Regions from separate parts of the Methylorubrum subtropicum genome, predicted to be linked through region 1. Evidence: predicted binding sites of a transcription regulator. Region 1 holds the regulator's gene; the other holds the start of a gene.
The links. The regulator LexA, encoded in region 1, represses DNA repair genes until DNA is damaged. The targets are predictions, from matches to a motif close to TGTTCNNNNTGTGTTCNG.

Region 1 (3,403 bases):
GAAGGTCGCCGCGGGCGCCGCGATGCTGGGGGTGACCGCCTATTGCGCCTTCTCCGGCTGGGACGTGGCGGCCGAGCGGGCGCTCATCATGACGCTGGTGATGCTCGGCGCGATCCTCGTGGACCGCCCGGCGCTCAGCATGCGCAACCTCGCGCTCGCCGCTATCATCGCGCTCGCCCGCGAGCCGGAAGCCTTGCTCGGCCCGAGCTTCCAGATGTCGTTCGGGGCGGTCGCCGGGCTGATCGCCTGCGCGCCACTCCTCGACGGGCGACTGTTTGCCCGTGACGGCGGCTCGTGGCTCGCCCGCGCCCTGTCCTGGCTGATGACGGTCGGCGTCGGAACGCTGGCCACGACCTTGGTGGCACAGATCGCGACCGCACCCTTCGCGACCTACCACTTCCAGACCGTGCAGCCGTTCGGCCTCTTCGGCAACGCGCTGACGCTGCCGCTGGTCTCGCTCGCGGTGATGCCCGCGGCGGTCCTCGGGATGCTGGCCTATCCGTTTGCCCTCGACAAACCGGTCTGGTGGTTGATGGGGCTCGCCGTGCGGGGCATGCTCGACATCTCCGCCTGGATCTCGGGCTTCGGCCAAGCCAACGTCGTGCTGCCGGCTTTCGGCACCGGGGCGCTCGCGCTGCTGGCGCTGGCGCTCCTCGTCGCGACGCTGCCGGTCTCGCGCCTGCGGGCGCTGGCGGTGCTGCCCGCAGCACTCGGCCTCGCCTTCGCGGCGAGCCCGGCACGGTTCGATCTCTACGTGGACCGCGACGGGGCCGGGGCGGCGCTCCGCGGATCGGACGGGCGGCTCGCCGTGCTTGGGCGCCCGCCGGGCTTCGTGCTGGAGCAGTGGCTCAAGGCCGACGGTGACGCGCGCAGGGCTGCCGACGTGAGCGGCGGCCCGGATGTGCGCTGCGACCGCCTCGGCTGCACCATGATCGCCGCCGATGGCCGCAAGGTCGCGCTGGTCACCGACAAGCGCGCCTTCGCCGAGGATTGCGCCCGCGCCGACATCCTGATCAGCCGCCTGACGGCCCCGCCGAACTGCGCCGCGCCGCTGCGGATCGACCGCGCTTATCTCGCAGCGAACGGCGCCACCGCGATCCGCCTCAGACCGACCGGCCCGGAGGTCGTCACCGCCCGCGGCGCCGGCTCACCCAAGCCCTGGCAGGAGCGCCCCGGCACCGGACCGCCCGCGCCGCCCCCGGCCGCGAGCCCCGAGGCCGCCCCCGAGCCGGTCGAAGCGCCCGATTCGCCTCAGTAGCGGCGCACGAGGCTAACGAGCTTGCCCTGGATGCGCACCCGGTCGGGCCCGAGCACGCGGGTCTCGTAGGCCGGGTTGGCGGCCTCCAGCGCGATCGAGGAGCCGCGGCGGCGCAGACGCTTCAGCGTGGCTTCCTCGTCGTCGATCAGCGCGACGATGATGTCGCCGTTGTTGGCGGTCTCCTGCTTGTGGATCACCACCAGATCGCCATCGAGGATGCCGGCCTCAATCATCGAATCGCCGCGCACTTCGAGCGCGTAATGCTCGCCCCCGGCCAGGAAGTCCGGCGACATCGCGATGGTGTGGCTCTGGCTCTCGATGGCCGAGATCGGCGTACCGGCGGCGATCCGGCCCATCACCGGCACGATCACCGGGCGGCCCTCGCCGTCCTGGGCCTGAACCACCGGCGCCTTCGGCTTGCCGGCAAGTCCCCCCTCGACCACGCTCGGGGTGAAGCGGCGCGGTTCGGCAGGCGCGGGCTTGGCGGCCGGCGCGTCGGGCATGCGCAGGATCTCGAGCGCGCGGGCGCGATTCGGCAGACGACGGAGGAAGCCGCGCTCCTCCAGCGCCATGATCAGGCGGTGGATACCGGACTTCGACTTGAGATCGAGCGCGTCCTTCATCTCGTCGAAGGACGGGGGGACGCCGCTCTCCTGCATCCGGGCCTGGATGAACTGGAGCAGTTCGAGTTGCTTGCGGGTCAGCATGCGGCACCTGCTGTCGAACGCCGCAGAGGCGCGGCCCGATCACGGAAAAACAAATCGCGAACAGGCTAGACGTTCCCCACCTGTTCCGCAAGGGCGTCCTTGGCCGTTTTGAGGGCGACGGCTCGAAAGGAAAGGGCGGCGGAGCCGAAGCTCCGCCGCCCTCTTCGCTGCCTCTCGGCCGATCCGGGACCGGATCAGGCGGGGATCACGTCCACGATCTCGTAGGTGTCGGGATCGATGATGACGATGTCGTCGCGGACCAGAATGAACTGGAAGCCGCGATAGGCCGGCACCAGGGTCAGGATCGCCGGCGGCAGCGGGTGCAGCGCGATCGAGCGCGGGATCGCCGTGCCGACGTTGAGACCGAAATTCACGTTGGTGACGCGCGTGACGTTGGTGCTGGTGATCGACTGGCGGAACTCGGTGCGCTGGGTGCTGTTCAGGCTGCGCGAGGCGCCGCGGGCTTCGGAGACGTTGCCGCCGCGACCACCACGGTCGGCCGCGCCGTCCCGGCCGCCGCGCTCACCGCGCTCGGCGCCGTCACGACCACCGCGCTCACCGGCGGCGTCCTTGCCGCCGCGCTCACCGCGCTCGGCGCCGTCACGACCACCGCGCTCACCGGCGGCGTCCTTGCCGCCACGCTCGCCGCGCTCGGTGCCGTCACGGCCGCCACGCTCGCCGGCGGCGTCCTTGCCACCGCGCTCGCCGCGCTCGGCGCCGTCGCGACCGCCCTTCTCACCGGCGGCGTCCTTGCCGCCACGCTCGCCCGCAGCACCCTTGCCGCCGGGCTCGCCGGCCCGGCCGGCACCACCCGGCTCACCGCCGCGCATCGCGCCGCCGGTACCGCCCGGCTCGCCGCCGCGCATGGCACCACCCGCGCCGCCGCCGGCCTCGCCGCCGCGCATGGCGCCACCGGCGCCGCCCGCGCCACCGGCCTCACCGCCGCGCATCGCGCCGCCGCCGCCGGGACCGCCCGCGCCGCCACCCGCGCCGCCGCCGGCCCCCATTCCGGCGCCGCCACCGCCTGCGCCGCCGCCCGCACCGCCACCGGCGCCACCGCCCGCGCCGCCGCCCTGAGCCATGGCCGTCGCGGCGCCGAGCACGAGGATGGCCGCTGTGGCCGTGCTGCGTAAGAACTTGCTCATGGTACGTCCCTGTCCCCTACGCGACGCTGCCCACAGCGCCGAAACCGGCCTCGCAACGGCCGGTGCGGACAAACCGTTCCGCGAATCGCCCGGGTTTCGGAGCGATGGCGGGACAGAGAAGGGGATTTGTCCGGGCGGATTTTTCGGGATCGCGCCGCGTTCCGTTCGACGCTTTTCCCCCTCTCGCCCTCATCCTGAGGTGGCGGCGCGCAGCGGAGCACCTCAGGATGAGGGGAGTGGGTGGGAATGAGGGGGGGCTGGGGCCCGGCGCGTCGGTTCAGTTCAGATGCAGC
Region 2 (3,403 bases), on a different contig from region 1:
GAAATCGCCGCGACGGCGCTGCCGAACGGCTACGGCACCCGCCTGGAGGGCGCGTTCCAGGCGCAGGAAGAGGCGAGCCGGACCATCGGCCTGCTCTCGCTGCTCTCGCTCGGCCTCGTCTTCGCCCTGCTCTACAGCCGCTACCGCTCGGTGACCTTCACGCTGATCATCTTGGGCAGCATCCCGCTGGCGCTGATCGGCTCGGTGGCGGCGCTCTGGATCGCCGGACAGCCGCTCTCGGTCGCCTCCATGATCGGCTTCATCACCCTCACCGGCATCGCCACCCGCAACGGCATCCTCAAGGTCAGCCACATCCTCAATCTGGCGATTCACGAGGGACTGCCCTTCGGCCCCGACCTCGTCATCCGCGGCAGCCTGGAGCGGCTCGCCCCCGTGCTGATGACGGCGCTCGCGGCGGGCGTCGCCCTGGTGCCGCTGCTGATCGGCGCCGACGCGCCGGGCAAGGAGATCCTGCATCCGGTCGCGGTGACGATCTTCGGCGGCCTGATCAGCGCGACGCTGCTCGACACGGTGCTGACGCCGCTCCTGTTCCTCACCTTCGGCCGTGCGCCGCTGGAGCGCCTGCGCGAGCAGGCCCATCGCCCGGCCACCGACCATCCCGAGGGCGCCCCTGCGGGCGCGTTCTGACCCTTCTGACAAGCGAAAGGATTTTCTCCATGCGCATCGTCACCGCGCTCACCCTCGCGCTGATCCTCACCGGGCCGGCGCTTGCCGCCGGCCCCAACGGCGGTCAGGTCGTCATGGCCGACGACCATCCGGTCGAACTCGTCGTCACCGATACGGGCCTGACCTTCTTCGTCACCGAGGAGGGCGGTCAGCCGCTCGCCACCGCCGGGCTTTCGGGCAAGGCCTACATCCAGGCCGGCGGCAAAACCGAGACCGTGGCGCTGAAGGGCGCCGCGCCGAACCGCTTCGTCGGCGACCTCAAGGCGCCGCTGCCGCCGGGCGCCAGGATCGTGCTCTCGGCCAAAGTCCACGGGCACGGTCTGCAGGCGCGGTTCGAGCGGTAAGCGCTATGCCCGCTCCAGCCGCGCGGTCAGCAGCCGCACCTTGAGGCGGGGGGCGAAGGGCAGCCCCGCCAGCAGGCGCTCGCGCCGCACCACGTCGCCGGCCCGCGGGCGGGTGACGCCGATCACGCTCTCGCCGCGGGCCGCGAGGCGGCCGGGCAGGCCGGCATGGGGGCGGCGCATCCGGCCGAGCGCCGTGTCGGGCCGGGCGGTGCCGACGAAGCGGTCGAGACTGCGGATCCAGCCCTCCGACGGAATGTCGCCCGGCTCCAAGCAGAGCAGCCAGTCCCGCCGGGCGACCTTCGCACCCGCGATCCACGGATTCGTGCCGACCGGGCGCACCACGAGCGTCGCCCCGCTGCCCTCGGCGATGGTCTCCAACGCCTCGCTCGCCGCCGCGGTGACGATCACGGCATCGCCCACGAGCCCCGCCGCCACGCCCGCGACGAGCGCGCTCAGCGTGTCGGCCAAGCCCTCGATCGCCGTGTCGGCGGGGCGTGCCACGTGGATCAGGCCGGAGATCATCGGCGGGCCAAGAATCCTGGACCGAGCGGGAAAAGGTTGTGCGCGGTCTATTGCATGACGGCCCCGGACGCGACAGCTACGCCTTTCCGGGGATGCATCAATCTTGTGCAGCGGCCACGTCATTGTTCATGATATGTTCCTTGGCGGCATGGCAAGGGACCGAAATCGATGGGGGAAGCGGCGGGCCGGCTCGCGGGCAACCGCGTGGCCGCGGAAGGTCGGCGCGGGCGCGGGGCGACGGCCAACCCGGAGGGGCGCTTCGAGGCGACCCGGCGCGAGGTCTTGGACGACGGCTGGCATCCGGACGAGGTCGCGGTCCGGCGCACGGAGGTGACGGTCGAGCGCGCCCGCACCATCATCACCCGCAACGATTCCCCCGACATCTCGTTCGACCGCTCGATCAACCCTTATCGCGGCTGCGAGCACGGCTGCATCTACTGCTTCGCCCGGCCCAACCACGGATATGCCGGGCTCTCGCCGGGGCTCGATTTCGAGACCAAGCTGTTCGCCAAACCCGACGCGGCGGCGCTGCTGGAACGCGAACTCTCGGCGCCGGGCTACCGGCCGCGCACCATCGCGCTCGGCACCGCCACCGACCCCTACCAGCCGATCGAGCGCGAACACCGCCTCACCCGCGCGGTGCTGGAGGTGCTCGCGCGCTTCCGCCATCCGGTCGGCATCGTCACCAAGTCGAACCTGATCCTGCGCGACCGCGATCTTTTGGCGGAGATGGCAGCGCAGAATTTGGTGAAGGTCGCGATCTCGGTCACCACCCTCGACCCGGTGCTCGCCCGGCGGATGGAACCCCGCGCCCCGCATCCGCGCAAGCGCCTGGAGGCCATCGAGGGGCTGGCCTCCGTGGGCGTGCCGGTGATGGGGATCGTCGCGCCGATCATCCCCTCGCTCAACGACCACGAGATCGAGGCGATCTTGGAGCGCGTGCGGGCGGCGGGCGCCCGCGAGGCGAACTACGTGCTGCTGCGCCTGCCGCACGAACTCGACGACCTCGTCGGCGACTGGCTCTCCGAGCATTATCCGGGCCGGCGCGCCCACATCTTCTCGCTGCTGAGCGGCGCCCGCGGCGGCAAGGCCTACGACGCCGCCTTCGGCACCCGCATGATCGGCAAGGGCCCCTACGCCGACCTGATCCGCCGCCGCTTCGCCCTGGCCAAGCGCCGGCTGGGTTTTTCCGACGAGCCCCTGCGGCAGACGACGGAGTTGTTTCGCCCGCCGCCGCGGGCGGGGGAGCAACTGGCGTTGTTCTGAGCCCGCCGGCCTCTCCCACCCAACCCCCTCATCCTGAGGTGCTCCGCGCAGCGGAGCCTCGAAGGAGGGCTCCAGGGATCGCGCGCTTCGCTGGAGCCCTCCTTCGAGGCCGCTGCGCGGCACCTCAGGATGAGGGGGAGGGTGGGAGGGGGCGGGGTGGCGCGCCCGCCCCGAACCGCCCGGTAAAACTCACCCGATGATGCGGGCTGCGCCCCTGCGCCGACAGCCCGGCGAGATGCGCCGCGGTGCCGTAGCCGGCGTTGCGCTCCCAGGCGTAGGCGGGGTGGCGCAGGGCCAGCTTGCGCATCAGTGCATCCCGAACGGTCTTGGCGACGATGGAGGCGGCGGCGATCTGCGGGACGAGGCGGTCGCCGCCGACCACCGCGCGGCAGGGCTGGTCGAGGCCGGGGATCGGGTCGCGCCCATCGACCAGCACCGGGCCGTCGTCCCTCAAGCGCCGCACCGCCCGGCGCATGGCGTCGAGGGTGGCGGCGCGCACGTTGATCCGGTCCACCAGCGCCCGCGAGCCCCCGGCCAGGGCCACGTGGGCATGCGCCCGGATCAGCGGCGTCAGCGCCTCGCGG

Region 2: a site for LexA is predicted at 1,677-1,694, ahead of AAHG03_RS04640 (PA0069 family radical SAM protein). Genes of this name have one in related genera too.

What each region holds. Positions count from the first base shown of each region.
Region 1 covers NZ_JBBXMW010000015.1:91,644-95,046, reverse strand. Annotated here, with positions in the region: gene AAHG03_RS19650 (ComEC/Rec2 family competence protein) at 1-1,258, shown strand, start outside; gene lexA (transcriptional repressor LexA) at 1,252-1,965, opposite strand; gene AAHG03_RS19640 (DUF1236 domain-containing protein) at 2,160-3,110, opposite strand; gene AAHG03_RS19635 (beta-keto acid cleavage family enzyme) at 3,388-3,403, opposite strand, start outside.
Region 2 covers NZ_JBBXMW010000002.1:369,966-373,368, reverse strand. Annotated here, with positions in the region: gene AAHG03_RS04655 (efflux RND transporter permease subunit) at 1-648, shown strand, start outside; gene AAHG03_RS04650 (hypothetical protein) at 678-1,031, shown strand; gene AAHG03_RS04645 (hypothetical protein) at 1,035-1,553, opposite strand; gene AAHG03_RS04640 (PA0069 family radical SAM protein) at 1,722-2,819, shown strand; gene AAHG03_RS04635 (ribonuclease HII) at 2,944-3,403, opposite strand, start outside.